3 regions of the Actinoplanes sp. NPDC051405 genome follow, and region 3 is predicted to be linked to each of the others. Evidence: riboswitches for the same ligand, from Rfam matches in the RefSeq annotation. Region 3 holds a riboswitch; each other region holds the start of a gene.
The links. A riboswitch is a leader RNA that binds a small molecule or an ion and turns the genes downstream of it on or off. The one in region 3 is predicted to bind cyclic di-AMP.
Positions count from the first base shown of each region.

Region 1: it holds a riboswitch for cyclic di-AMP, as region 3 does, so the genes downstream of both, ACZ6S4_RS18885 (coiled-coil domain-containing protein) here and ACZ6S4_RS44310 (C40 family peptidase) in region 3, are expected to answer to the same signal.
Region 2: it holds a riboswitch for cyclic di-AMP, as region 3 does, so the genes downstream of both, ACZ6S4_RS43835 (C40 family peptidase) here and ACZ6S4_RS44310 (C40 family peptidase) in region 3, are expected to answer to the same signal.

Region 1 is NZ_JBVJIR010000008.1:106,918-116,386, reverse strand. It holds gene ACZ6S4_RS18895 (beta-phosphoglucomutase family hydrolase) at 30-767, shown strand; gene ACZ6S4_RS18890 (glycoside hydrolase family 65 protein) at 814-3,180, shown strand; gene ACZ6S4_RS18885 (coiled-coil domain-containing protein) at 3,244-4,260, opposite strand; cyclic di-AMP (ydaO/yuaA leader) riboswitch at 4,266-4,401, opposite strand; cyclic di-AMP (ydaO/yuaA leader) riboswitch at 4,680-4,829, shown strand; gene ACZ6S4_RS18880 (coiled-coil domain-containing protein) at 4,833-5,918, shown strand; gene ACZ6S4_RS18875 (ABC transporter ATP-binding protein) at 5,949-6,725, opposite strand; gene ACZ6S4_RS18870 (ABC transporter permease) at 6,730-7,626, opposite strand; gene ACZ6S4_RS18865 (TetR/AcrR family transcriptional regulator) at 7,796-8,404, shown strand; gene ACZ6S4_RS18860 (sensor histidine kinase) at 8,407-9,469, opposite strand, start outside.
Region 2 is NZ_JBVJIR010000037.1:32,442-41,910, forward strand. It holds gene cydC (thiol reductant ABC exporter subunit CydC) at 1-967, opposite strand, end outside; gene cydB (cytochrome d ubiquinol oxidase subunit II) at 964-1,944, opposite strand; gene ACZ6S4_RS43820 (cytochrome ubiquinol oxidase subunit I) at 1,954-3,348, opposite strand; gene ACZ6S4_RS43825 (BlaI/MecI/CopY family transcriptional regulator) at 3,424-3,792, shown strand; gene ACZ6S4_RS43830 (M56 family metallopeptidase) at 3,789-4,712, shown strand; cyclic di-AMP (ydaO/yuaA leader) riboswitch at 4,848-4,985, shown strand; gene ACZ6S4_RS43835 (C40 family peptidase) at 5,000-5,992, shown strand; gene ACZ6S4_RS43840 (SRPBCC family protein) at 6,046-6,666, opposite strand; gene ACZ6S4_RS43845 (hypothetical protein) at 6,718-7,083, shown strand; gene ACZ6S4_RS43850 (aminoglycoside phosphotransferase family protein) at 7,235-8,137, shown strand; gene ACZ6S4_RS43855 (MarR family winged helix-turn-helix transcriptional regulator) at 8,112-8,528, opposite strand; gene ACZ6S4_RS43860 (epoxide hydrolase family protein) at 8,591-9,469, shown strand, end outside.
Region 3 is NZ_JBVJIR010000040.1:154-9,622, forward strand. It holds gene ACZ6S4_RS44280 (hypothetical protein) at 211-408, shown strand; gene ACZ6S4_RS44285 (hypothetical protein) at 454-636, shown strand; gene ACZ6S4_RS44290 (DUF1360 domain-containing protein) at 699-1,268, opposite strand; gene ACZ6S4_RS44295 (DUF6158 family protein) at 1,285-1,542, opposite strand; gene ACZ6S4_RS44300 (hypothetical protein) at 1,632-2,093, shown strand; gene ACZ6S4_RS44305 (DUF3817 domain-containing protein) at 2,135-2,461, shown strand; cyclic di-AMP (ydaO/yuaA leader) riboswitch at 2,672-2,806, shown strand; gene ACZ6S4_RS44310 (C40 family peptidase) at 2,854-3,780, shown strand; gene ACZ6S4_RS44315 (sigma-70 family RNA polymerase sigma factor) at 3,865-4,866, opposite strand; gene ACZ6S4_RS44320 (SDR family NAD(P)-dependent oxidoreductase) at 5,416-6,096, shown strand; gene ACZ6S4_RS44325 (dTMP kinase) at 6,093-6,947, opposite strand; gene ACZ6S4_RS44330 (nucleotidyltransferase) at 7,075-7,659, shown strand; gene ACZ6S4_RS44335 (hypothetical protein) at 7,661-7,915, shown strand; gene ACZ6S4_RS44340 (metallophosphoesterase family protein) at 7,912-8,655, shown strand; gene ACZ6S4_RS44345 (GPGG-motif small membrane protein) at 8,768-8,911, shown strand; gene ACZ6S4_RS44350 (MHYT domain-containing protein) at 9,116-9,469, shown strand, end outside.

The DNA of each region.
Region 1 (9,469 bases), on a different contig from region 3:
CGGCCATCCGGGGCGACTACATTGGGCCAGTGCTTGGACTACCTCCTCATGTGACGGCGTGCCTCTTCGACCTTGACGGCGTGCTCACGCAGACCGCCCTGGTGCATAACGCGGCGTGGAAACAGACCTTCGACGCGTTTCTCCAGACCTGGTCCCGGCACCATGGACAACCGTTTGTACCGTTCGACCCGGGCGCCGACTACCACCAGTACGTCGACGGCCGGCAACGTGCGGACGGGGTTCGCACGTTCCTCGCCTCGCGGGGCATCACCCTGCCCGAAGGCACGCCCGACGACGGTCCCGACGCGGAGACCGTCAACGGCATCGGCAACCGCAAGAACATCCTGGTCCTGCAGAAGATCCAGGAAGGCGCCGTACAGGTCTACCCCGGCTCGGTCGACTACCTGCACGCGGCCAAGGCCGCCGGGTTGCGCCGCGCCGTCGTGTCGGCCAGTGCCAACTGTGCCGACGTCTTGCGGGCGGCCGGCATCGCGGAGCTGCTCGAGGTGCGCGTGGACGGCGTCACCGCCCGCGAGCAACACTTGCCGGGCAAGCCGGCCCCGGACACGTTCCTGGCCGGCGCGAAACTGCTCGGGGTGGCCCCCGAGCAGTGCGCGGTGTTCGAGGACGCTCTGGCCGGCGTGGCCGCCGGCAAGGCCGGCGGTTTCGGCATCGTGATCGGCGTGGACCGGGCCGGCCAGGCCGACGCACTGCGCGAGCACGGCGCCGACATCGTCGTGCAGGATCTCGCCGAGCTCCTCAAGTAATTCCCCTTACAGACTTTCTCCTTTCTCAGTTGCGAGAGGCACCACCGTGATCCGTGAACGGGCCTACCCCGTCGATCCCTGGCACATCAGGGAGACCCGGCTGGACCTGGATGTGCTGGCTCAGTCCGAGTCGGTCTTCGCCCTGGCCAACGGCCACATCGGCATCCGGGGAAACCTGGACGAGGGCGAGCCGCACGGCCTGCCCGGCACCTACCTCAACTCGTTCTACGAGCTGCGGCCGCTGCCGTACGCCGAGGCGGGCTACGGGTTCCCCGAGTCGGGCCAGACGATGGTCAACGTCACCAACGCCAAGCTCATGCGGCTGCTCGTCGACGACGAGCCGTTCGACGTGCGCTACGGCGAGCTGCGCTCCCATGAGCGTTCGCTGGACCTGCGCGCGGGCACGCTCGAGCGGATCGTGGAGTGGGTCTCACCCTCCGGTCAGGCGATCCGCGTGCGCACCGTACGCATGGTGTCGTTCACCCACCGCGCCATCGTCGCCTTCCTGTACGAGGTGGAGCCGCTCGACGCCTCCGCCCGGCTGATCCTGCAGTCCGAGCTGGTGGCCAACGAGCAGCTCCCGGCGACCAGCAAGGACCCGCGGGTGGCGGCGGTGCTGGACCACCCGCTGCAGGCCGAGGAGATGCTGGAGCAGCGCACCGGCGGCCTGCTCGTGCACCGCACCAAGGCCAGTGACCTGCGGATGGCCGCGGCGATGGAGCACGTGGTGGAGACGCCGGGCAAGCACGCGGTGACCACCGAGGGCCACCCGGACTGGCTGCGCACCACGGTGGCCTGCAAGCTGGAGCCGGGCCAGAAGCTGCGGGTCGTCAAGATCGCCGCGTACGGCTGGTCGAGCAACCGCTCGCTGCCCGCGGTGCGCGACCAGGTCGGCGCGGCCCTGGCCAGCGCCCGGCTGGATGGCTGGGAGGGCCTGGTCGAGGCGCAGCGGGAATACCTGGACGCGTTCTGGGACCACTCCGACGTCAAGGTCGAGGGCGACCCGGAGGTGCAGCAGGCCGTCCGCTTCGGCCTGTTCCACACGTTGCAGGCCGGCGCCCGGGCCGAGCAACGACCGATCGGCTCCAAGGGCCTCAGCGGCCCCGGATACGACGGTCACACGTTCTGGGACGCCGAGACCTTCGTGCTGCCCGCCCTGACGTACACGCAGCCGGCCGCCGCGGCGGACGTGCTGCGCTGGCGGCACTCCACTCTGGATCTTGCCCGGGAGCGCGCGCAGACCCTCGGCCTGCAGGGCGCGGCCTTCCCGTGGCGCACGATCCGCGGGCAGGAGTGCTCGGCGTACTGGCCGGCCGGCACCGCCGGGTTCCACATCGGAGCCGACATCGCCGACGCCGTGCGGCGCTACGTCTCGGCGACCGGCGACTTGGACTTCGAGCGCGACTACGGCCTGGAGCTGCTCGTCGAGACCGCCCGGCTGTGGCGCTCGCTCGGGCACCACGACCGGCACGGCCGCTTCCACATCGACGGCGTCACCGGCCCGGACGAGTACACGGCCGTGGTCGACGACAACGTCTACACCAACCTGATGGCGCAGCAGAACCTGTTCGCCGCGGCGGACGCGGCCAAGCGGCACCCGGAGCTCGCCCGCAAGCTGGGCGTGGACGACGAGGAGTCGGCGTCGTGGCGGGACGCGGCGGCTTCCGTGCACATCCCGTACGACCGGGAGCTCGGCGTGCACCAGCAGTCGGAGGGCTTCACCCGGCTGGCGGAGTGGGACTTCGAGAACACCCCGCCGGAGGCGTACCCGCTGCTGCTGAACTACCCGTACTTCGACCTGTACCGCAAGCAGGTGGTCAAGCAGGCCGATCTGGTCATGGCGATGTACCTGCGAGGTGATGCCTTCACCCCCGAGGAGAAGGCCCGCAACTTCGCGTACTACGACGCCCGTACCGTGCGGGACTCGTCGCTGTCGGCCTGCATCCAGGCCGTCATGGCCGCCGAGGTGGGCTTCCTGGAGCTGGCCCACGACTATCTGGGCGAGGCCGCCCTGATGGACCTGCACGACCTGCACCAGAACGCCCGGGACGGCGTGCACGTGGCGTCCCTGGCCGGTTCCTGGATCGCCCTGGTGGCGGGCCTGGGCGGCATGCGTGACTTCAACGGGCAGCTGTCCTTCGCGCCCCGGCTGCCCAGCCGGATCAACGCGCTGGAGTTCTCGCTGCTCTGGCGCGGCCTGCGGCTGCGGGTGGAGGTCACGGCCGACGAGGTGACCTACTCGCTGCGCAACGGCGGTGGTTCGGCGCGTCTGGACCTGCTGCACCACGGCAAAGAGGTCACCATCACCCAGGTGAAGCCGGTCGTGCTGCCGATCCCGCCGGCGCCGCCGACGGGACCCGCGCCCAGCCAGCCGGCCGGTCGCGCCCCGGTGCGCCGGGCCACCGGGGTCTGATTCCGCAACGAAGAAGCCCCCGTCCTCCGCGAGGAGGACGGGGGCTTCTCTGCGCTTGCCGCGCTAAAGCATCGAGACGTGTACGTGGTCCGTGTGATCACTGGGACCGTGGTACGACTTCCAGCCCGTGGCCGGGAACCAGATCTGTTTGTTCCAGATGACGTAGAGGATGCCGAGCCGGTCGGCGTTACGCACCAGGAAGGCCATCAGGTTGTTGCCGTACTCCCGGGTGTCCTGGTTGTGCCAGGGTGCGAAGCCGCTCTTCTGCAGGGACCAGTCGCAGGCGCGGCCCTTGGGATGCTCGAACGGGCCGCCGTTGCGGTGACAACCGACGAACCGGTTGAACTTGGCCTTCTTCACTTCCTTGTACATGTGGAAGGTCCGCGCGGTGATGCAGCCGCCCGTGGTGGGGTCGTCGACGTTGCAGGACTCCGGGCCGAACTCGCCGTCGGAGTTGCGGGGTGCGGGGGCGGCGACCCGGGACTTGGCGACCACGAAGCCACCCGTCACCGACTTGCCGCCGACCTGGGCCAGCGCCTTCTCCGCCGACTCCTTCTGCTTCTCCATCAGCGCGAGGTTCTGCTTCTGCGCCTTGACCTCCTGGTCCAGGCGCGTCTTGTTGGCGGTCACCTCGTCGATGGCCTGGTCCAGCTCGCGCAGCTTGCCGTCGTTGAGGGCGTTGATCTCCTCCAGGGAGACCGCCTTCTTGAGGAAGCCGTCCGGGCTGGTGGTGTTGAGCAGGAAGCCCATGGTCGAGATGCCGCCGGTGCGGTACTGCTGAGCGGCGACCGCGCCCACCTCGGGCAGCAGCAGGTCGCGCTTCGCCTCGGCGTTCTTGACCTTGAGGGCGAGACCGAGCTGGGTCTTGGTCGACTTGGCGACCGCCGCCTTCGCCGTCAGATAGCGCCGGCCGGTGGAGTCCAGCACGTCGTTCAGCAGCGGGTTGTCGTCGCCGTCGTCGGCGGTGGAGTTGGTGCCGTCCGGACCGGCGTTCGCCGGGGATGCGGGCACGAGCATCATCGTGACCGCGGCGAGCGGTGCCAGGGCGAGGATCAGCCACCGGCGGGGTCTTGCCGTCATTCAGAATCCTTCCGCGTGACCACCGGCCGGGTTAGCTGACGGGTTCGGGACGGAAGCGATCCCTACCACTGACTCGTGGATTCACCCCGGTAGTTCTGTGGTTCCCCGGCTCATCTTGCGACGATTAGATGGTGGGCTGCCGGCGCCTTGGGGGCAGCGCCTTCTGGCAGTGACCGGCGGCCAGCTTACCTGACAACGGCCGAACTGACAGCGCTGCCGCGAACGGTAAAAGGGTTACCGGGCAACGACTTTCCGTCACCGCTCGATGGAATGACGCAGGTCATAGCCCGTAACGACGCATTAATGTGAGTCGTTGCATTCTTTCCGGCAACTGCTCACCATCAGTGCACGATCCATTGCGCACCGTGTGACGACTGTCGATTCCTAGCATTGATGGGTAGTGTTCGTCACGGTCTCAGCGCAGACCGCCGCCTAATCGCCGCACGGCGAGCCGGGGAACCACTTGAGTAATGGGGTGAATCCGATCCGCGCACCCCCGCGCGATCGGTAGGGATCGCTTCCGTCCCGAACCCGTCAGCTAACTCGGTCGGCGGCCGACGGAAGGAATGTTCGTGAGGCTCAACCCTGTCCGCCGGCGATTAGCGACCGTGCTCGCGGTCCTCGTCGCCACCTCGGGGCTGGCGCTCGCCGCCCCGACCTCCGCCACCGCCGCACCCCGCCCCTTCGCCGCGCCGGGCGACTCGGGCGACGACGGCGAGGGCGGTTCGAAGTCCCTCATCAAGCAGCTCGAGGCGGCGTCCAAGGGCTTCGTCGAGGCCAAGGAGGCACTGGACCGCTCCAAGAAGCGCCAGCAGCAGCTGACCGCCAAGCTCAAGGAGCTCGACACCCAGCTCGGCCCCAAGCAGGCGGCGCTGGACGAGATCGTCCAGCGGGCGTACCGCACCGGGCGGCTCGGGCCGATGTCGGCGATGATCACCGCCGATTCCACCGGCAGCATGCTGGACCGGGCGCAGACCCTGGAGACCATCGCCGTCAAGCAGGACCGTGCGGTGCGCGACCTGAAGGACAGCCGGGACCAGCAGGCGCAGGCCAAGACGGCGATCGACACCGCCGTCCGCGAGCAGCAGCGCCAGCTCACCGTCATGGCCAAGCGCAAGAACCAGGCCGAGGACGCGCTCAAGGCCGCCAACGCCGCCAGCGCGGCCGACGGTGGGTCCACCAGTTCGTCGTCCGGCGGCGGTTCCTCCAGTGACGGCGGCAGCAGTGCGCTGGCCGCGGCCGCGCCACGCAACTCGGACGGCTCCTTGCCGAGCGAGTCCTGCAGCGCCAACGACCCGACCACCTCGGGATGCATCACGCCGCGCACCCTGCACGCGATGAACGAAGCGAAGAAGGACGGTTTCACCCGCTTCGTCGCCTGCTTCCGCCAGCAGAACAGCGGTGAGCATCCGAAGGGCCGGGCCTGTGACTTCGCCGCCGACAAGGGTGGCTTCGGCGGCGACGCGACCGGGGCCAGCCGGGACTACGGCAACCGGCTGGCGAACTACTTCATCAACAACGCCGGCCGGCTGGGTGTGCTCTATGTCATCTGGTTCCGGCGGATCTGGCTGCCCAGCAGTGGCTGGAAGTCGTACTCGGGCGCCGGTGGCGACCCGAGCAGCGACCACACCAACCACGTGCACCTGTCGATGCGCTGACCTGATGCGCTGATCACGGGAGTGCGGGGCCTACCGCTTGACGTAGGCCTCGTACTCCTTCAGCACGTCATCGGTCGGGCCGTCGGCGCGGATCAGGCCCGACTCCAGCCAGATGGCCCGCTCGCAGGTGTCGCGGATCGACTGCTCGCTGTGGCTCACCAGGAACACGGTGCCGGCCTGCGCGCGCAGATCCCGGACCCGCTGCTCACTGCGCCGGCGGAACTTCGCGTCGCCGGTGGCCAGCGCCTCGTCGATGAGCAGCACGTCGTGCTGCTTGGCGGCCGCGATGGCGAACCGCAGCCGGGCCCCCATGCCGGACGAGTACGTCCGCATCGGCAGCGAGCTGAAGTCACCGCGTTCGTTGATGCCGGAGAAGTCGATGATGTCCTTGGTCTTGCTCTTGACCTCGGCCGGGGACATGCCCATGGCCAGGCAGCCCAGGACCACGTTGCGCTCACCCGGCAGGTCGTTCATCAGGGCCGCGCTGACGCCGAGCAGGGACGGCTGGCCGGCCGCGTAGATCGCACCGCGCTCGACCGGCAGCAGCCCGGCGATCGCCCGCAGCAGCGTGGACTTGCCTGAGCCGTTGGTGCCGATCAGGCCGACGGCCTCACCCTTGTACGCGACGAAGCTCACACCCTTGATGGCGTGCACCTCACGCATGGTCGCCGGCTTGGTGCCGGTGACGAGCCGCTTGAAGCTGGCGAGCGGGCTGCCGGTGCCCGGGGTCGCCGACTGCTGGATCCGATAGACCACGTGGGCGTCGTCGACGATGACCGTCGGATCGCGCCGGTCGCCGCCGGTCATGTTGTCAGCCACGGCCGTAGCCCTTCTCTCCGCGCCAGAAGTAGACGTAACCCCCGAGACCCACCACGAACGTCCAGGCGAGCGCCTCCAGCCACATCACCGTGGGACTCGCCGCGAGCGGCACGTCCTCCATCAGCGCGTGCCGCATGAGGTCGATGAACACCAGCATCGGGTTCGCCTCCACCAGGGTCAGTTTCCAGCCGCTGAGGTGGTCGGTGAAGCGGGTGACCGGGTAGAGCACGGCCGACAGGTAGAGCCACATCCGCATGACGAACGGGATGAGGTTCCGGACGTCCGGGATCTTGCTGCCCAGCCGGGCGCCGGCCAGGGCCAGGCCGGCGTTGAACACGGCCTGGAGCAGGAAGATCGGCACGATGAGCAGCCACTCCAGGGTGATCGGCTCACCGAAGCCGACCACGATGACCATCAGCACGGCCAGCGAGGCGAGCGTGTTGCGGACCTCGACCATGGTGATGGCCAGGGGCAGGCTGCCTCTCGGGAAGTGCAGTGCCCGGATCAGCCCGAGGTTGCCGGTGATCGCCTGGATGCCCGCCGACACCGTGGACTGGGTGAAGCCGAAGATGAACACGCCGGTGCACAGGTACGCGACGAAGTTGTCGACGCCGCTCTTCGTGTTCAGGATCACGCCGAAGATCAAGTAGTAGACAGCCGCGTTGATCAGCGGCGTCAGCACCTGCCAGAAGACACCGAGCCGGGTCTTGCCGAGCGACGAGGCAACCTTGGCGTTGGCGTACGACGCGATGAAGTGCCGGTACGCCCAGAGCTGACGCGTGTACTCAGGCAGGGAAGGCAGCTTCCCGGCGGCGCTGAGCCCGTGTTTACGGGCCAGCTCCTTGAGCGTCAGGCCGGTCTCGGAATCGGCGACCGCCGTCTGAGGCATGGGGCGCTCCGATCTGGTCGGTCCGCTGGGGATGGGGGACCTGGATGACTTGCGCGGGAACACACTAAACAGTGTGCCGCGATGGAACGGCGTCGTATCGACGTCAGCCCCGAAAGTAGCCGAACTAGCGCCGGAACGCAACCGTTGCGTCCTGGCGTATAGTGCACTCGTGGTTACAGCGAAACGTGCACCCGCCGGAGCGGCGGTGCTCCGCGGGGACATCACCGCGGCCATCCGCAACGCGGTCATGAACGAGCTGGCCGAGGTCGGCTACGGGCGCCTGTCCATCGAGGCGGTGGCGCGCCGGGCCGGCGTCGGGAAGACCGCGATCTACCGCCGGTGGAGCAACAAGCTGGAGATGGTCCTCGAGATCGTCTCCGCCGTGGCGGAGCGTAGCGTGCCGATGCCCGACACCGGAAGCTTCTCCGGCGATCTGCAACTGCTCCTGTTCATCGTGAGCAGGGCCCTGCAGCACCGGATCGCGTCTCAGATCATCCCGGACCTGATGGCCGAGGCGGCCCGCAACCCCAAGATCGCCGAGACGCTGCAACGGGCGCTGCGCACCCACCAGCTGGCCGTCGGCGAGAAGATCGTGGGACAGGCCGTCGAGCGCGGCGAGCTGCCCCCCGGCACGAACGCCGACCTGGCCGTCGACATGATGCTGGGCCCGCTGTACTGGCGGCTGGCGGTCTCGCGCACCCCGATCGACGACGACTACCTCGAGAACCTCAGCAACGCCGTCCTGCGTGCGCTGCAGGAGACCCGCCCCGCGCACTGAGGTCATCGGCCCGCGACGGCGTTCCCCACCCGCAGCGGGAACGACGCCTCGATCCGCCAGCCGGCCGGGGCGCGTGGACCGTGGACCAGGCTTCCGCCGTACCGGGCGAGGTCCTCGGCCAGGCTGAGCAGGCCGAAGCCGCCGGCCTCCCGCCCGGGCCGAGATCGCGGCGGGTCCGGGGGCTCGCTGGTGATCCGCAGGATCAGCGTCCCCGCGCCGTGCTCGGTGCTGATGCTGAGCAGGGCGCCGGGTCCGTCGTGGCGCAGGGCGTTCGTCGCGGCCTCGCCGATCAACCGGTCGGCGACCGCGAGCACCGGCGGCGCCAGCACGTTCCGCAGGTCCGGTGGGTCTGCCGCCAGGCGCAGCCCTGCCGCGCCCAGGGTCTCCAGCCGCGCCGCCAGCCGGGTCGCCGGGTCCGGGTCGTCGGCGTCGGCCAGCGCGGCCCGGACCTCGGTCAACGCTTCCCGGCCGGCCCGCAGCACCACGTCCAGACGGTCCCGGGTGGCGTCGCCGAGCGGCGTGGTCGCCTTCAGCGCCTCGGTCTGGAGCAGCATCACGGTCACCGTTTGCGCGAGCGTGTCGTGCACCCGCCGGGCCAGGCGTTCCCGGTCCTCGGCGGCCGCGGTCGCCTGATCGGCGATCCGGCGTTCCAGCCGCAGGTGCTTCGCCTCCGCCCGCTGCCGTTCCGCCTCGGCGCGCTGGCGCAGGTGCTCGCTGCGTTCCACCCCGGCCAGCCACGCCACCGTCACGGTGACGAAGGCCATCAGCAGACCCTCGACCGGACCGTGCCGGACCGCGCTGGCGGCCGCCATGACCAGCCCGACCGCTGGGCACAGCACCCACCGGATCACCGGTGAGCGGTGGGTTGCCGCGGTGTAGAGCGCGATCGTGGCGGGGAAGAAGCCGACCGCGCGGGCCATCCCCAGCGTGGTGTGCGCGGCGGTCGCGCAGCCCACGACGATCAGCACCGCGGCCGGGAAACGCCGCCGCCAGACCAGCGGCAACAGCTGGGCCACCGCGAGCGGCGCCGAGACGATCGTGCCGGACAGCACGAAGAGCAGGGCG
Region 2 (9,469 bases), on a different contig from region 3:
CCAGCACCGCACCGGTCGGCAGGAACGCAGGATCAGCGTCGGAGGGCGCCAGGATCTCGTCGGCGTCCGCGATGACCGCCGACGCGTCGGCGCTGGCGTGGTAGCGGGCCGCCATCTCGCGCAGCGGCCGGTACACCTCGGGCGCGAGCAGGATGACCAGCAACGCCGGGCCCAGCGTCAGGTCGCCGGCGGCCACCCGGAGCCCGGCCTCGACGGCGATCAGCCCGACGGACAGCGTGGCGACCAGGTCCAGCGCGGTCGAGGACAGGAACGCCACCCGCAGCACCCGCAGGGTCGCCGTGCGGTGGCGGTCGGTCATGTCGCGTACCACGGTGGTCTGGCGGTCGGCGCGGCCGTACACCCGCAGGGTCGCCAGCCCGCGTACGACGTCGAGGAAGTGGCCCGCCAGCCGGGCATCGGCCTCCCAGGCCCGCTGGGCCCGCTCGCGGGTCGCCCAGCCGATCAGCGCGCCCAGTACCGGGATCAGTGGCAGCGTGACCAAGGCGATCAGCGCCGACGTCAGGTCGGTGACGGCCATCGCGACGATGACCAGCGGCGGCAGCGCCACGCCGAGGACCAGCGCGGGCAGGTAGCCGGAGAACCACGGCCGCAGCGAGTCCAGGCCGCTACCCAGCACGGCGGTGAGCCGGTTGCCGCCGAAGCGGGCCACCCAGGCGGGACCGTGGTCCAGCGCCGCCGCGAGCGCCGAGCGGCGCAGTTCGTCGGTGACCGCGGCCGCCGTACGCTGGGCCACCACCTGCTCCGCCCAGGTCAGCGCGGCCCGCAGCACGAAGGCCGCGGCCAGCAGCGCCAGCGCGTCGTGGCCGGTGACGATCCGGGCCAGGGCGACGGCGACGGCCACCGTCGCGGCCGCCTGGCCGGCGCCGAGCAGGGCCGAGATCCCGATTCCGGTACGGCTGGAGCGCGCGTGCCGCAGCAACCGGGGGTCGAGGGGTCCACGGCTCATGACGGCACCCGCTCGCTGGCCACCCGGCGCCGGAACACCCAGTAGGAGAACGCCTGGTAGACCAGGACGCCGGGGAGCACCACCACGCCGACGACGCTGATCAGCCGCAGCGCCGAGTCGGTGGCCGCCGCGCCTGTCATGGTCAGCGACCAGGCCGGGTCCAGCGTGCTGCGCAGCACGACGTCGCCGTGCACGGTGAAGACGGTGACGACGGCGCCGGCGATGCTCAGCGCCGTACCGCCGAAGGCCAGTGCTTCCTGGCCGTTGCGAGCCAGCATGGCGATGCCCAGGCAGAGCGCGGCCGCGGCCAGCGCCGGCCGCGACTCGGTGGCGAAGCCGATCGCGGCCAGCACGGCGGTGCCGCCGGTGGCCAGCGTGACGCCGAGCCGGCGGGCCCGCAGGTGCACCGGGCCGGTGGTGCGCAGGGTCAGGAACATCGCCCCGATCAGCAGGGCGGCGAACAGGGCCGCACCCGCCCCGGCCAGGGCCGGCCAGCTCAGCAAGGCCGCGGTGCTGCGGCTCAGACCCGTACCGGTGACCTGGCCGTCCGGGCCGAGGGCCAGGCCGTGGGTGAGCACGCCCAGCACCGCTCCCCAGAGCAGCACGATGCCGGCCGAGCTGGCCGCCAGGGCCGCGTCGCAGCGCCGGCGCCAGCGTGGCCCGTCGCCCTTGCCCCGGAACTCCAGCGCCACCCCGCGGACGGCGAGCAGCAGCAACAGGGCGACCATCGGCAGGTAGAGGCCGGAGAGCAGGGCGGCGTACCAGTCGGGGAAGGCCGCGAAGGTCACGCCGATCGCGGCGACCAGCCAGACCTCGTTGCCGTCCCAGAACGGGCCGACGGTGCGGACGACGGCTCCCCGCTCGTGGTCGTCGCGGCCGACGACCGGGGAGAGCAGGCCGACGCCGAAGTCGAAGCCCTCCAGGACGAAGAACAGCACCCAGCAGAGCACCACGAGCGCGAACCAGACAGTGATCATGGCAGTTCCTCAGTAGACCGGGACGGGTTCGCGCTCGGGGGCCTGCTCGCCGGCGGCTGCGGCGGGCGCGGCGGCTTCGAGCGGTTGCCGGGACAGGTGGCGGACCAGCCGCAGCCAGACGACGGCGAGGATGCCGTAGACGACGGTGAAGCCGGTCAGGGAGACGAGCACCTCGCCGCTGGTCAGGCCGGGGGAGATGCCGTCGGCGACCCGGGAGATGCCGAACGCGAGCCAGGGCTGGCGAGCGGTCTCGGTGAAGATCCAGCCGAACGTGTTGGCCGCGGCGGGCAGGATCGGGATCAGCGGCAGAAAGCGGATCAGCAGCCGGTGGGCCTGCCGGTCGCGCCGGGTGGTCCACAGGTAGTACGCCGCGACGGCCGCCGCCAGCATGCCGATGCCGATCATCAGCCGGAACGTCCAGAACGCCACCGGGATCATCGGGATGTAGCTGCCCGGGCCGAACTGGGCGGCGTACTGGGCCTGGAGATCGTCGATGCCCTGCACGGTCGCGCCCGGGTCGCCCTTGGCCAGGATGGACAGCAGCCGCGGGATCTCCAGGCTGAAGAACGGCTCGCCGCCGTCCGGGCCGCCGACCGCGAAGACGGAGAAAGGCGCGCCGGTGGTGGTGGCGTACAGGGCCTCGGCGGCGGCCATCTTCATCGGCTGCACCTCGGTGATGACCTTGCCGAGGTGGTCGCCGGTCAGGGCGGTGAGGGCGCCACCGGTGAGCGTCAGCCAGGCACCGAGCCGGGCCAGCGTACGGAATGCCGCCTCACCCCCGGCCCGCAGCCGCCACACGCCGATGGCCAGCAGCAGCGACCCGCCGGCCATGACCGCCCCGGCCAGCGTGTGCGGGAACGCGGCCAGGTTGACCTTGTTGAGCAGCAGCGCGCCGAAGTCGTCGAGGTGGGCCCGCCCGGTCACCGGGTCCAGCGAGTACGCGACCGGGTTCTGCATGAACGAGTTGGCGGCCAGGATGATGAACGCGGACATCACGGTGCCGGCCGCGACGATGACGATGGTGGCGGCGTGCAGCTTGCGCGGCAACCGGTCCCAGCCGAAGTACCAGAGCGCGAGGAACGTCGCCTCCAGGAAGAAGGCGAGCATGCCCTCGATCGCCAGCGTCGGGCCGAACACGTCGCCGTAGAACCGGGCGAAGTTGCTCCAGCCCAGGCCGAACTGGAACTCCTGCACCAGCCCGGTGACCACGCCGACCGCGAAGGTGACGATGAGCAGCTTGCCGACCAGCTTGGTGAGCTGCAGGTAACGCTCCTGGCCGGTGCGCAGCCAGGCGAGCTGCAGGCCCGCGGCGGTGCCGGCCAGGCTGATCGACAGCGGCACGAAGAAGTAGTGGTAGATCGTCACGACCGCGAACTGCAGCCGGGTCAGCTCGAGCACGTCCACGGATGGCCCCCTCTACGACGTTCCGTAGTAGATACTACGCCCCGTAGTACGACGCTGTGCAGTAGAGTGGGTCACATGGCTTTGGGAGACCTCGAACGTGAGGTCATGACGCAGTTGTGGAACGCCGGCGAGCCGCTGACCGTGCGCCAGGTGCACGAACGGCTGAGCCGCGACCGCGAGCTGGCGTACACGACCGTGATGACCGTGCTGGACCGGCTGGCCAAGAAGGGTGTCGTCACCCAGCAGCGCGCCGACCGGGCGTACCGCTATGCCCCCGCGCAGTCGCGCGAGGAGATGACCGCCGCCCTGATGCTCGACGCCCTCAGTGCGGCCCCCGACGGCGTCCGCGACGCGGCCCTGGCCCACTTCGTCGGCCGGATCGACCCGTCGGCCCTGACCGCCGCCATCGAGGCGGCACGGAAGGACCCGGGCGTAGCGCCGTGACCGCCCTGCTGCTCGGCGCGCTCGGGCTGGCCCTGTCGCTGGTCGTGCCGGGCATCCTGGCCGGCGCGCGCTGGACCGACCGGGCGCCCGCGGCCGCCGTCGCGTTGTGGCAGAGCATCACCCTCACGGGGGTGCTCTGCGCGCTGGGCGTGGTCCTGGCCGGGCCGCAGGAGCTGGTCAGCGAGCTGGGCTCCGACCGTCCGGTGGGGGCCGCGGCGCTGATCTTCGCGCTGGTCGTGGCCACGGTGATCATCGTGCGGCTGCTGGTGTCGCTCGTCCGGGTGAGCATCCGGTCCCGGGCGCGCCGGTCCCGGCACCGGCTGCTGGTCGACCTGCTGGACAGTGCCGAACGCCACGGTGAGCTGCCGGTCGAGGTGCCCGCCGGGTTGCGGGTGCTGGACGGGCCGCTGCCGTTCGCGTACTGCCTACCGGGCCGCTCGCCGCGGGTGGTGCTCAGCGACGGTGCGCTGCGGGTGCTCGACGCCGAGCAGGTGGCCGCGGTCATCGCGCACGAGCAGACCCACCTGCGGCACCGGCACGACGTGGTCATGGAGTCGTTCACCGCGTTCTACCGGGCGGTGCCGCGGCCACTGCGCAGCCGGGCGCCGCTCGACGCCGTACACCTGCTGCTCGAGATGGTCGCCGACGACGCGGCCCGGCGGCGGTGCGGTTCGGCGCCGCTGCGTACGGCCCTGGCGCTGCTCAGCGACGCGGTCAGCCCGGACGCCCCGGCCGAGCTGGGCAGCGCGGCAGCGGAGCGCCGGCGCCGGCTCGACCGGCTGAATATCAGTGATCCGCGCCCGGTCACCGTGGGCCTGACCCTGGCCGCGGCCACCGGCGCGGTCGGTCTGGTGGTGTTACCCACGGTGATTCTGGTGTTGCCATGGCTGGACCGGGCGCTCTCGGCATGGCCGCTTTGACGGCCAATTTCTTACGCTGCGTCAATCAATGTTCGGCGCAGTGTGTCCTGATACCGCCGGGTTCAATTCGTCGTTGATCGGGAGTACGGTAATGCCCGGCTCGGCAGTCCCCCCTCGTCCCAACCCGGGCGAACTGACGGGCCACCGCCTAATCGTCGCGAGACGAACCGGGGACCCAGCAGTTCTGGGGTAAAGCCACCAGCAGCACGGTGGCCGGGCGCGCTTCCCGCCCGCACCCGTCAGCTAACCCGGTCGGCGGCCGAGGGAAGAAAGGACACTGCACCTACGTGAAACGGATTGAGGCGCGCAGCGCCGCAATTCTGCGCAGCATCGCCTGCGCCGTCATCGCGGTCGGGATTCTTCTCACTCCCGGGGTGGCGAATGCGACACCGTCCCCGTCGAGCATCGAAAAGCAGATCGACGAGCAGTGGAACAAGCTGGAACCGGTCATCGAGCAGTACAACAACGTGCACAACCAGCTGCTCAAGAACCAGGCCCAGCTCCGCAAGATCGACAAACGGCTCGCACCGCTGGAGCTGGAGGTCGACCTGGCCATGTCGCAGGTGGGCAACATGGCGGGCAAGGCCTACATGCAGGGCTCGCCCAGCGCCATGAAGGCCATGGTGGTCAGTGGCTCGCCGACCGCTCTGACCGAGAAGCTCACGTTCCTCGACCAGATCAGCCGGCACCAGCGTGAGTCGGTCTCGGGCGCCGCGAAGCTGCGCGACCAGCTCGCGGGTGACAAGCGCGACCTGGACACCCTGACCAAAGCCGTGGCGGCGCGCGACAAGGCGCTGGCCCAGCAGAAGAAGGACATCCAGAAGAAGGTCGACGAGCTGCAGAAACTGCGGATCAGGGCGTACGGCGCGAGCGGCGTCTCCGACGGTCCGTTCAAGACCGGCCCGTGCCCGGTCGACTACACCGACGACAAGGGTGGCCGGGCGGCGCAGAAGGCGTGCGACCTCATCGGCAAGCCCTACGTCTTCGGTGCGGAAGGGCCGGGCGGCTACGACTGCTCGGGCCTGACCAAGGTGGCCTGGGCGGTGGCCGGGGTGCACCTGGAGCACTTCACCGGTGACCAGATCCACGCGGGCCGGGCGGTGAGCCGCAGCCAGCTGCAGCCGGGCGACCTGATCTTCTACGGCAGTCCGGTCCATCATGTCGGCATCTATGTCGGCGGCAACACGATGGTGCACGCACCGCACACGGGCGACCACGTCCGCATGGCGTCGATCGATCGCAGCGGGGCCATCACCGGCATCCGCCGCCCGACCGGCTGAGGCTCGCACCACGCACGACGGAAAGCCGCCACCTCCGTGGCGGCTTTCTCCGTTCAGGGCTGCTCCGGGGCGAACTGGGCCAGCGCCATCTCCTTCGCGGCGGCGATGTCCTCCGGTCCCGCGGTGCCGGACGCCTCGATCACACTCACCCAGGTGTGCACCGACCGCAGCGTGAACTCCCGGGCCTCCGGCGAGTTGGCCGCGGCGACCGGGTCCTCGGCGAAAACACCCTGCAGGAACAGCCCCAGAGCCAGCAACGCGCCGTCCCAGCCGGGGCCGACATAGAGTGCCCCCGCGCCGCTGCGGGCCATCTCGATGGGGACGGTGTGTTCCAGCTCGAGCCGGGTCCGCTCCGCGCCGTCCGGGGACAGGCGCAGCTCCACCAGGCTCAGCGGCCCGCCGAAGGTCAGCCGCAGTAACCGCGGTGGTTCGCAAGCCAGGATGTCACCGCCCGCATTGCCCTCCAGCTGGAACTTGCCGCCGGCCCGCAGGTCACCGCTGACCGGGTAGAACCAGCGCCTGATCCGCTCCGGGTCGGTCAGGGCCGCCCAGACGTCCTCGACCGCGCCGTCATAGACCCGGCCGAGCAGGACGGTGACCCGTTCGCCACCCTCGATCGGGCCCCTGCTGACGGTGCGCCGAATGGCCTCGAGCTGCTCAGCGATCTCGATCATGGTGGTCCTCCTCATGCCGCGCCGTTCTGGACGCGAGCCAGTATGCCAGCCGTGACTTATATAAGCCAGAGCTGGTATGAGGAGAGATCGGCCCAGCAGTTCGCCACCGGCGCCCTGCGTCGCGGGAACGGCATCGAACAGTTCCTCGGCGATACCGTGATCGGCGGCGAGCCCGCCATCCGGTGGGTGGAGATCGGCCCCGTGGGCGGGCAGTACCGGGTCTCGCTGCACACCGTGCGAGACCCGGATGACGACGAGGTGGGCGACCTGCCCAACCTCATCTCGCTCGACCCGGTCGACGAGGCATATGTCGGCGAGGGCCGGGAAATCGGCCGCAGTGAGGACGAGCAAGAAGCGATGTCGCTCGCCGAACGCCTCACCGGCGCCCGCTCCGACCGCTGGTCAACCACGCGGTAGCCGGCGACGAATACATGGACTTCGTCAGGAGCCGGCGAGGCCCCGCCCGAGCGACATAGCCGTCAAGGCCGCATCTCGGTCCGCGGTCGCGACGGCGAGCGCACACCGCGGGCTCCGATGTGTCCGATCATGATGCTGCGAGACTGGGGGCATGTTTCCCGCTGCCTTCGTCCGCAACGTCACCGGCAACTGGGGCGACGACGGCCGGCGCTGGCTCGCGCAGCTGCCCGCCCTGGTCGAGGACGTCGCCCGGGAGTGGGGGCTGACGGTCGGTGCGCCGTACCCGTTGAGTTTCAACTATGTCGCGCCGGCGCGGCGGGCTGACGGGTCGCCGGCCGTGCTCAAGCTCGGCCTGGCCGCGGCCGGTCATGTCGCGATGGAGGCCGACACGCTCGGCTTCTTCGGCGGCCGCGGCGCGGTCGAGGTGCTGGCCCGCGACGACGACCGGGGTGCGCTGCTGCTGGAGCGGGCCGAGCCCGGCGGGACACTGCGGGCGCTGGTCCGCGAGCACGACGAGCAGGCCACGGTCGTGCTCGTCGACATGATGCGGCGTCTGCACCGGCCGGCGCCGGAGGGGCTGGTGCTGGAGGAGTTGTCCTCCCGCGTCGCGTCGTTCGACGCGCATCTGGCCCGGTATCCCGGCGATGACCCGGTGCCGCGGCGACTGGTCGAGCAGGCCCGGGCGCTGCTGGCCGACCTGTGCGCCTCCGCCTCGCAGCGGGTCGTCCTGCACGGGGATCTGCACCACGAGAACGTGCTGGCCGCGGTCCGGGAGCCGTGGCTGGCGATCGACCCGCACGGCGTGCTCGGCGATCCCGGCTACGAGGTCGGAGCGGTGCTCTACAACCCGTTCGACGGTGACGAGCCGGTGCTGGAGCTGCTGCCGGCCCGGGTGGAGCAGTTCGCCGACGGGCTCGGCATGCCCGTCGACCGGGTGGTCGCCTGGGGTTTTGTGCAGGCGGTGCTCTCCGAGGTGTGGCACGCGGAGGGTGGCGCGGGTGGGCCCGGTCAAGCGCTGCGGGTGGCGCTCAAGCTGGCGCCGCGCCTTTCCTGACCAGGCTCAGCAGTCGCACCAGCTCGGCGCGCTCGGCGGTGGTCAGTGGCGCCAGCAGCTCGTCCTGGATGGCGTCGGCCCGGGCGGCCAGCTCCTGGGCGCGTTCACGGCCACGGCCGGTGATCGTCACGACGTTGCGGCGCTTGTCGGCCGGGTCCGGGCTGCGCTCGACGTAGCCGTCCGCGGTCAGCTCGTTGAGCACCGCCACCATGTCGCTGAGGTGGATGCCGGTGCGCCGGCCCAGGTCGGCCTGGCTGGCCGGCCCGTCGAGCAGGGTCTCCAGCAGCCGGTAGTGGTAGCCGCGCGCGCCGACCTCGGCGAAACGTTCGGTGACCAGGCGGCCGGCGTGGGCGGCGGTCTGGGTCAGCAGCCAGCTGGGGAGGTGCTCCATGGGCCGACTCTAACATTTGCCCGACTAACGTTAGTGCGACTAACGTTAGTCGTATGAACGATATCGTGCCGTACCGGATCGACGTCCCGCAGACCGACCTCGACGACCTGGCCGACCGCCTCGACCGCACCCGCTGGCCCGACGAGCTGCCCGGCGCCGGCTGGGACTACGGCATCCCGCTGGCCCGCGTACGCGAACTCGCCGAGCACTGGCGCCACGGTTACGACTGGCGGCGGCACGAGGCCGAGCTGAACGAGCTCCCGCAGTTCCGCACCGAGATCGACGGCCAGCGCGTCCACTTCCTGCACGTCCGCTCGGCCGACCCGGACGCATTGCCGCTGCTGCTCCTGCACGGCTGGCCGGGCTCGGTGCTGGAGTTCCGGGCCCTGACCGGCCTGCTGTCCGACGACTTCCACCTGGTCGTGCCGTCGCTGCCCGGCTTCGGCTTCTCCGGGCCGACCGGGGAGCGCGGCTGGGACCTGAACCGCATCGCCCGGGCCCTGGCCGAGCTGATGACCCGGCTCGGCTACCCGCGTTTCGGCGCCCACGGCGGCGACTGGGGCTCCGGCGTCGCCCGCGCACTCGGCGCCGCCGTCCCCGAACGGGTCGTCGGCGTACACGTCAACTACCTGCCCACGCCCGGCCCGGCGACCGGCCTGACCGGCGAGGACCGCGATCGCGCCGAGCGGACCGCGGCGTTCGCCGCCAACCGGCCCGGCTACCAGGTGCTGCAGGCGACCCGGCCGCAGACCATCTCGTACGCGCTGACCGACTCGCCCGTCGGCCAGCTGGCCTGGATCGCCGAGAAGTTCACCGAGTGGGTCGACCCGGCCTCCACCATCAGCGACGACGTCCTGCTCACCGACGTGTCGATCTACTGGTTCACCCGGACGGCGGGCTCGTCGGCCCGGCTCGCCAAGGAGAGCGGCTACGGCACGCCC
Region 3 (9,469 bases):
ATCGCAGATGTCGGTGTGCAGGTCGCCTCTCGGCGAAAGGCTCAACGCGGCTCCAGCCGAACGGTAATCCGCGAAGGCAAAGGGTGAGGCCCGGGGACACTGATCACACCGACATCTGATCCAACCGTCGGCCGGGCCCCCCGATTCCGGTAGCAGTTGTGACTCAGGCCACACCGTTTGACGACCCCGCCCCCGGGTAGACGAAGCAGCGTGAGCGACTTCCAGGTACTGGACGACTACCTCGACGAGGCCTTCACCGGGCAGGAACGGCTCAGCAGCGCCGACCTGCAGCGCGGGGCCATCGCCGCCGACCTGCCCGCCACCGCGCTGACCCGCATCGACGCGCTGCCCGAGGGCGAGTACGCCCAGGACGAGGCGGCCGAGGCGCTGCGGGCGCTGGACACCTGATCCCGTCGGAGCCCCGACGACCTCGATGCCCGACCAAGGAGCGAGATGACCCAGCAGAACGAACGCCTGCCGGCCTTCGGCGACGAGGAAGCCGTACCGGACGGCGACAGCGACTTCGCCGGCGAACACTCCGACACCGCGGTGGACCGGGAGGTCATCGAGGGCGAGAAGGGCGAGGAAGAAAGCTCGCGCGGCTGGTCCGGCCTGGAGCGCGAAGGCCCGCCCTGACCGCATCACCCAGACAGCGGAAAGCCCCCGGCCGAGCGGCCGGGGGCTTCCTCGTGCCGGGATCAGGCCGCCTGGGCCAGCGCCGGCCGGTCCTCCTCGTCGCTCTGGTGGTCACCCTCCGCGGCCTCCTTGGCCAGGGAGTACGCCATCTGCAGGAAGTCGGACGCGGCCGTCGCGGTGAAAACGGTGGCCGCCAGCCGGGTCAGCCGGGGTGCGAATACCAGACCGCTGGTCAGCCCGGTGGCCACCCACACCGCCAGGCAGAACGGGCAGCTCAGCAGCTCACCGACGGAGTGGCGCAGGGTGCTGCCCTGGTCGCGTACCTCTTCGTTGATCTCACCGCTGCCGGCCGGCGCCGCATAGCGGGTGAACGGCGCGCGCAGCGGGCTGGTGATCGCGTCCTTGGCGATCAGCCGGCTCAGCTTGTGCGTCGCGATGGAGATCAGCACGATGTCGGCGGTGGCCGGGCGATCCGGTACGGGGCGCGCGGTCAGCTTCGCCGCGGCGGCCAGGCTGCCGGCGAGCAGTCCAAACGCCCCCATCGTGGCCACGTAACCGTCCAGCGGCCGGTGTTCGTGGGGTGCGTAGTCCCGCCGCAGCCGGTTCAGCCGGCCGCGTACCGAGGAGATCATGAAATCCGGGTTCCTCTCAGAAGTCCTGGGTGAGCCGGCCGGGATCGACCTCACGGCCGGCGTACCGGGACAGGTACTCGTTCTCCAGCTCCTCGGTCCGCCGCAGATGGTTGGCCAGGGCGGCGTCCGGGCCGTGTCGCAGGGTCTGCAGCCGGGTGCGGTGCAGGCTGGCCAGCTCACGGAACAGATCGTCGTCGGCCAGCCCCGCGGGGTCGATGCCGTTCTCGGAGACGACGGTCTCGTCGCCGGCGGAGTCGAGCCGGGCGTCGGTCATGACGGCGCTCCCTTCCTCGGTCGCTCAGTGCTTGCTGCAAGGGGTTGCCCGTGCGCCCTGCCGCCAAACCCGCCGGTACGCTGAGGGACATGAAAGGGCTGTGGACCCCCGCGTGGATCGCGCGCCACATCCTGGCGCTCGTGCTCGTGGCCGGATTCCTGGCCCTGGGCTGGTGGCAGTTCAGCCGGGCCACCGGCGGCAATTCGCTCAGCTGGGGCTACACCTTCGAATGGCCGGTGTTCGCCGTCTTCGTGGTGTTCATCTGGTACCGCGAGGTCCAGCAGGAGCGCCGCGCCGCCCGCGCCGCCGAGCAGGACGGGCCGGCAGAGGCCGAGCCGCAGTCGGAGGAGCAGCCGGCGCAGCAGCCCGTGCCCCGGCAGGACGCCCCGGTGACCGTGCGCCGCCCGGTCCGCGTACCGGTGGCGCAGGTGGCGCCGGCCGACGACGACGATCCCGAGCTCGCCGCCTACAACGACTACCTCGGCTGGCTGGCCGCCCACCCCGGAGCCCGGCCGAGCGACTATCCCGGCCGTCGCGCCAGCGCCGGCTGAGTCCAGACCGCCCAGTTCCAGCGAGTTCAAGGACGTGCACTATGCAGGGAGCCCTCACCCGCTACCGGATCATCGCCTGGATCGTCGGCGTGGTCCTCATCGCGCTCGTGGTGGTCGGCATGCCGCTGAAGTACCTGGGTGACAACGACACCGTGGTGGCCACCATCGGCCCGTTCCACGGCTTTCTGTACATGGTCTACCTGGTCGCCGCCTTTGACCTGAGCCGCCGGGCACACTGGCCGCTGGGCCGGATGCTGCTGGTGATGCTGGCCGGCACGATCCCGTTCCTCTCCTTCTGGGCCGAACGGGTCGTCTCGCACAAGTGGGTCCCGGCCACGCGCACTTCGCCGCCGGCCATGGCAGAGTAGAAAAAGTAACGCTGCGGAACGGATTTGTTGCCCGCCGTTATCGGGATCATTCTCTTATTTGTGATCATTGGCGCAAGTCACTCTTCGGGCTCTTGTGTTAATGCCGCGCGCCGATAAGTTAATGCGGTTGGTCCGGTCCGCAGCCACACCCTCGGTGGCGCCGGCCAACGCCGCCGAATCCTCGCCGGCGGAAACGGACGACCAGATCCCCCACGGTCACCGCCTCCGCCACGACGAACCGGGGAACCAACCGAAGCAGCACCGGGGTGAATCCGCGCGAGCGGTAGGGGCCTTCTTCCCGCCCCGAACCCGTCAGCTAACCCGGTAGGCGGCCCGAGCGGAAGAAAGGCCACAAACCGTTGCCACACGCCCGCACGAGGCTCCGTGCGCTGGTGGTTGCCGCCCTGGCGATCGCGATCACCGGCACCACCGCGACCGCCGCACACGCGGAACCGTCGACGAGTGAGCTGACGAAGAAGATCGACAAGGCGTCCGATCAGCTCGAGGACGTCGTCGAGTCGTACAACAAGATGAACATCAGCCTCAAGCAGACCAAGGACCAGGAAAAGAAGCTGGCCGCATCGCTGGCCCCGGCCAAGGCCGCGCTGGAGGCCGCCGGCACGCAGATGGACGCGATCGCGGCGTCGGCGTACAAGACCGGCAACATCGGCACCATGAACGTCGTGCTCGAGGGCGCGGACAACCTCATGGACAGGATGAGCATCCTCGAGCAGATCTCCCGCAGCCGCGGCCGTGACATCGCGGAGTACCGCGCGACGACGGAGAACTTCGCCGAGCGCCAGGCCGCCCTCAAGGCGACGCAGAAGAAGCAGGAAGCCGAGGCCAAGGCCCTCAACGCGCGCAAGAAGAAGATCGAGGGCGACCTCAAGAAGCTGTACGCGATGCGCACCGCCGCCTACGGCTCGCCCACCGAGAAGGCCAGCAAGTACACCGGCAACATCCCGTCCATCGCGGGCTCCGCCGGTAAGGCCGTCACCTTCGCCTACAACGCCCTCGGCGTCATGTACGACTACGGCGCGGACGGGCCGAACGGTTACGACTGCTCGGGCCTGACCTCCGCCGCCTGGCGGGCCGCCGGCAAGTCGCTGCCACACAACGCCGCAGCGCAGTACAGCGCGACCACCAGGATCTCGCGGTCCGAGCTCAAGCCGGGCGACCTGGTCTTCTACCGCAGCAACGGACACGTCGGCATCTATGTCGGCGGTGGCCAGATCATCGACGCCTCCCGCGCGGGCCAGCCCGTCAAGAAGCGCACGATCGACATCATGACCCCGAACGGCTACGGCCGGGTCACCTGAGCCGGGTCACCCGCTTCAGCAGGCACGAGAAAAGGCCGGTGTCCCCTGAGGGGTCACCGGCCTTTCGCCGTACTGGCGGTTGCCTTACGCGGCCTGCAGGCCCTCGGCCCGGGCCAGCTCACGCAGCCGGCCGAGCGCCTGGATCTCCAGCTGGCGGATGCGCTCCCGAGAGAGCGAAAACCGCGACGCCACCTCGGTCAGCGAGTGCTCGCGACCGTCCTCGAGGCCGTACCGGGCGCGCATGATGCCCGCCGAACGGTCGTCGAGGTGGTTCAGCAGTCCCTCGATGCGCTGACGCTCCAGCGCGGTCAGGACGATCTCCTCGGGCGACGGCGCGTCGCTGTCGGCGACCAGGTCGCCGAGGTTGGTGTCGCCGTCGTCGCCCACCGGGGTGTCCAGGGACACGGTGTCCTGGGCCCAGCGGGTCAGCTCGGTGACGCGCTCCACCGTCACGCCCAGCGCCGCGGCGACCTGCGCGGGCTCCGGGTCGGCGCCGAGCTCGCGGACGAGCTGGCGGGTGACGTTGCGCATCCGGTTGACGTCCTCGACCAGGTGCACGGGCAGGCGCACGGTGCGCTCCTGCTGGGCGATGGCCCGGCTGATGGCCTGGCGGACCCACCACGTCGCGTAGGTCGAGAACTTGTAGCCACGCTCGTAGTCGAACTTCTCGACGGCGCGCACGAGGCCGGTGTTGCCCTCCTGGATGAGGTCGAGCATCGGCATGCCCGAGCGCACGTAACGGCGGGCGATCGACACGACCAGTCGCAGGTTGGCGCGAATGAAGAGATCCTTCGCCCGCTTGCCCTCGGTGACCAGCCGCTCCAGCTCTTCCCGGCTCACGCCGCGACGGACCTCGCCGGTGTCGAGCAGGTGCTCGGCGTAGAGGCCGGCCTCGATTGCCTTGGAGAGGTCGACCTCCCTGGCAGCATCCAGCAGCGGCGTCCGGGAGATTTCGTGCAGGTAGACTCCGACGAGGTCGCGCTCCTCGGCGACCTGGTCGGTCCTCATCACGGTGTTCTTCTCCACGTTGCCCACGGTCCCCTCATTGCCTTCACTAACCCTGTTACGGGCAATACCTGCGTCCATCAGCCCTCCCCGTAACGTCCGCAGTTCATGCATTGCGGTGCTGACACATACCTGAACAGTTGGCGCCCTGCGCTGATTCCGGCTGGTGAGTCGAAAGTGTCACGAGTGTCTGAGCATCAGCTGAGAGCCGCGTGCATACTTACTGAAGAGGGCTCTCGCAGAGGTATTCGGAGCAGCACCCGCCGGTGGATGCGTGATGAGACGCATACCCTGTGCCCGCTTCATGACACCATCGGCCCCTCTTCGTCACAGCGACGGGCATCACGGATTCCGCTGCGATGCTCATCACTACCCAGTACGGGCTGGTAGCCGATTGGGTTCACGTCCAGCATCGACAGGTTGCCGTCCGGCTTGACCCAAACGCCACGGCGAAAGCTCCCGTCGCCGACCGCGAACGGGACCACCTGCCACGATGCGGCACGACAAGCCCCAGTTCACTCGCCCGTACGGGTGACCCACGCGGGAATGACGGCCGTTCGGCGGGCCGCCCCGGCCGTTCCATCGAGTCCCGGCGACCGTGACGCAAAACACACCGTTACGGTTCACGGTATGGAGCGCAGTGTGCTGGTTACGGGTGGAGCGGGCGGGCTCGGCGGGGCCATCCTCGATGTGCTGCGCGATCAGGGCTGGCGCGTCGTCGCCCCGGTCCGGGCCGGTGCCGATCGACTGCCGAAAGATGTGGTCTCGGTCACGGCCGAGCTGAGCGACCCCGATGCTGTCGCCGCCGCGGTGGCCGTCGCAACCGCGGAGTCCGACGCACCGCTGCGCGCGGTGGTGAACCTGGCCGGCGGATATGCCGGCGGCGGGCTGGTGCACGAGACGCCGATCGAGGACTTCGAGGCGATCCTACGGTCCAATCTGCGCCCGACGTACCTGGTGACCGCGGCCGCCCTGCCCCACCTGGTGGCGGCCGGCGGCGGCTCGGTGGTGTGCGTCTCGTCGCGCGCGGCGGTCGCCCCGTTCGCCGGAGCGGCCGGGTACGCGACTGCCAAGGCCGCGGTGCTCGCCTTCGCGAACGCGGTCGCCGTCGAATACAAGAAGAGCGGGGTGCGCTGCAACACCGTGCTGCCCAGCGTCATCGACACGCCGGCCAACCGGGCCGCCCAGCCGGCCGCCGACTTCTCCCGCTGGGTCACCCCGGCCGAGATCGCCCAGGTGATCGGCTTCCTGGCCGGGGACGGCTCGGCGCCGACCAGCGGTGCCGCCATCCCCGTCTACGGCCGGGCCTAGAAGCCCTCCGCCAGCTGGTAGGTCAGCACCGAGGCGGCCGCGGCCAGGGTCGCCACGGTCACCAGCAGCGCCCGGGCGTGGGCGACCAGCATCGTCGCCGGTCCCCGCGAGCCGGAAGGCACCCGGGGCAGCGGAACCACCGCCGGCACCGGCGCGGGCAGCCACGCCCGCAGATGGTCCAGCAGAGCCTGCTGCACCTGCTCCGGAGTGCCGTTCGCGTCGATCACCACGAAGGTGGGGTGCTCGGGCAGGGACTCGTACGCAGCGGTAGCCGCGCGCAGGTAGTCCATCTCCTCGTGGTCGTAGCCTCGCCGCTCGATCCGCTCGTACGCGACGGCGGGATCCACGGCCAGCAGGAACGTCACGTCCGGCGCGGGGAACACCCGGTAGGCCAGGCGGGCGCGGCGCTCGGCCCTGTTCAGTCGCTCGGGGCGGGGGGTCTTGGCGTGCGCGCGGATGCTCGCGTACTGGCAGACGGCGTACCGGTCCATGATCGCGATTTCGCCCGTGACCGTGCGGCGCAGCAGCGTGCGCAGGATCGCGAGCCAGCGCAGCACCGACTCGACGAAGAGCATCGCCTTACGGCCGAGCAGGTGCTCGCCGTCGCGCCGGCCCAGCGCCGTGGCCAGCCGGCCGAACCAGCGGCGGCCGCCGGCGTTGCGCCGGTACGTCGCCGGCAGGCCCCGGGCGGCCAGGGCGGTCGCCAGCTGGTGAGCCTGGGTGGTCTTGCCGGAGCCGTCGATGCCGACCAGCGCCACCGTGCGCAGCGGGCGGACGGCGGTGACCGGGTGGTGCCGGACCGGGTGCTGATCGTCGAAAGCGGGGCGGGCGGAACCGAGGTCAGGGACCATACCCACCAACGGTACCCGGGCCAGTCACGCTCGGTTCCGGCCCGAGGCGTGCTGCTGGTGTGAAGGCATCCGGCTCCGGGTAGACCGGAAGTGCCAAACGCACATCAATCGACGCAGGGAGACCGCCATGCCGCACCGGGTGGACGAGGGCCTGGTCAACACGCTCAAACGGGTTGCCTCCGTGCTCAAACAGGCGGAAGTCCCGTTCGCGCTCGGCGGCAGCTTCGCGGTTTACGCCCACGGCGGGCATTCCAGCGATCACGACGTCGACTTCCTGATCCGCGAGCAGGACAAGGCCCGGGCGCTCGAGGAGCTGTCCGCGGTCGGCTTCGAGGTGGAGCAGCCACCTGAGGACTGGCTGGTCAAGGTCTTCGACGAGGGCCGGATGGTGGACCTCATCTACCGCCCGGTCGAGTCGCCGGTGACCGACGCCACGCTGCGGGACACCGTGATGCGCCCGGTCGAGGCGATCAACATGCCCGTGCTGTCGGCGACCCAGCTGATGGTGCACAAGCTGCTGAGCTACACCCAGCACTACTGCGACTTCGCCACCGGCCTGCCGGTCGCCCGGTCCCTGCGCGAGCAGATCGACTGGGACAGGGTCCGCGAGGAGACCGCGAAGTCGCCGTACGCGGAGGCGTTCCTGGTCCTGCTCGACCGCCTGGACGTGGTCGCACAGCCGGGGGAAGCACGTCTGACAGTGGGGGGTTGAGATGACACCACAGCTCGACGAATACGTGGAGGCGGAGATCCAGCGCCTGCTCACCGAGAACGGCGCGATCGCCGAGCAGGGCATCACCCTGCAACGTCGCGAGCACCTGCTGGTGCTCGGCGGCGAGGTGGAGAGCGCCCAGCGGCGCGACGAGATCTGCCGGCAGATCACGGCGAACTTCCCGGACGTGGAGATCGCCTGCGACATCGGCATCGTGCGCGCCGCGGCGCCCAGCGAGGTGGAGGAGATCTCATGATCCGGATCGCCGCCGTGGGCGACGTCCACGTCGACAAGGACGTCCTGGGCCGCTACCGGCCCGCACTCGAACAGCTGCCCGGTGCCGCCGACGCGCTGCTGATCGCCGGGGACCTGACCCGGCACGGCACCGTCGAGGAGGCCAAGTGCATGGCGACCGAGTTCGGCGACCTGGGCGTACCGGTCGTCGTCGTGCTCGGCAACCACGACCACCAGAGTGACCAGCAGGACGCGCTCAGCGAGGTGCTCCGCGACGCCGGCATGACGGTGCTGGAGGGCGACGCGACCGTCCTGGAGATCAACGGTCACCGGCTCGGCATCGCCGGCGCCAAGGGCTTCGGCGGCGGGTTCGCCGGGGCGTGCGCCAGCTCGTTCGGCGAGCGCGAGATGAAGAATTTCGTCGGTACGACCGAGGCGATCGCCGAGCGGCTCGGTGCGGCGCTGCGGGGGCTCGACTGCGATGCCCTGGTGGCACTGACCCACTACGCCCCGGTGCCCGAGACGCTGGTCGGTGAGCCGCTCGAGATCTATCCGTTCCTGGGGTCGTACCTGCTGGGTCAGGCGATCGACTCGGCCCCGACGGCGCTGGCCCTGCACGGGCACGCGCACCACGGCAGTGAGCGGGGCCGTACGCCCGGCGGCGTGCCAGTCCGCAACGTGGCGCACCCGGTGATCAAGCAGGCGTACAACGTCTACCAGCTGCTCTCGGAGGACGTCGACGCCGGTCTCGCGACCGTCTGACGTCGCGGTGGCCGACCGGCCCCGTTCCCGCCCCGTCGAGGGCAGGAACGGGGCCGATGTGGTTGCCGGGACCCCAGGTTTTGGATTTTCGGCGCTCGGGTACCAGATCGACATGGAACTTTTGCTCTGGATCCTCGCAGTCATCCTCGTGGTCGCCGGCATCCTCGCGCTGTTCCGGCGGCAGATCCTCTGGGGCGTTGTCCTCATCGTCGTCGGTCTTCTCGTCGGCCCCGGCGGCGTCAGCATCTTCAGTTAAAACCCTCCTACCCCCCGGCAGTTTCCTGACCGGTCACGACGACCGCACCGGGGCTGCCGTATGGCTACCTCTCGCAGGCAGTCATACGGTGGCCCCGGTTCTCTTTGCGTAGCGGGACGCACACGAGGTGCGATGTCCCACATCGGACCTATGGCTCAATCCTCAGCGAACTGTTCCCGATGTTCGTGAGGGCGTGACGACAAAGTGGCCGAGGTCCATCACTTCACCTACGGAGCCTTCAACCCGATCGCGGCGTACCTGGTCGCGGTTCTCGGTTCCTTCCTCGGCCTGCTCGCCACCGGCCGGGCGCGCAGCGCCCGCTCCCGCAGCCGCCGCAACCGCTGGCTGGTCATCGCGGCCTTCTCGATCGGCGGCGCCGGCATCTGGCTCATGCACTTCACCGCGATGCTCGGCTTCGACGTGCCGCAGAGCCCGGTGCGGTACAACCCCTGGGTGACCATGGCGAGCCTGGGCCTGTCGGTGGTCACCGTGGGCCTCGGGCTGATGGTCGTCGGGCACGGCCGGCGCAGCCTGCCGAAGATCGCGGTGGCGGGCTTC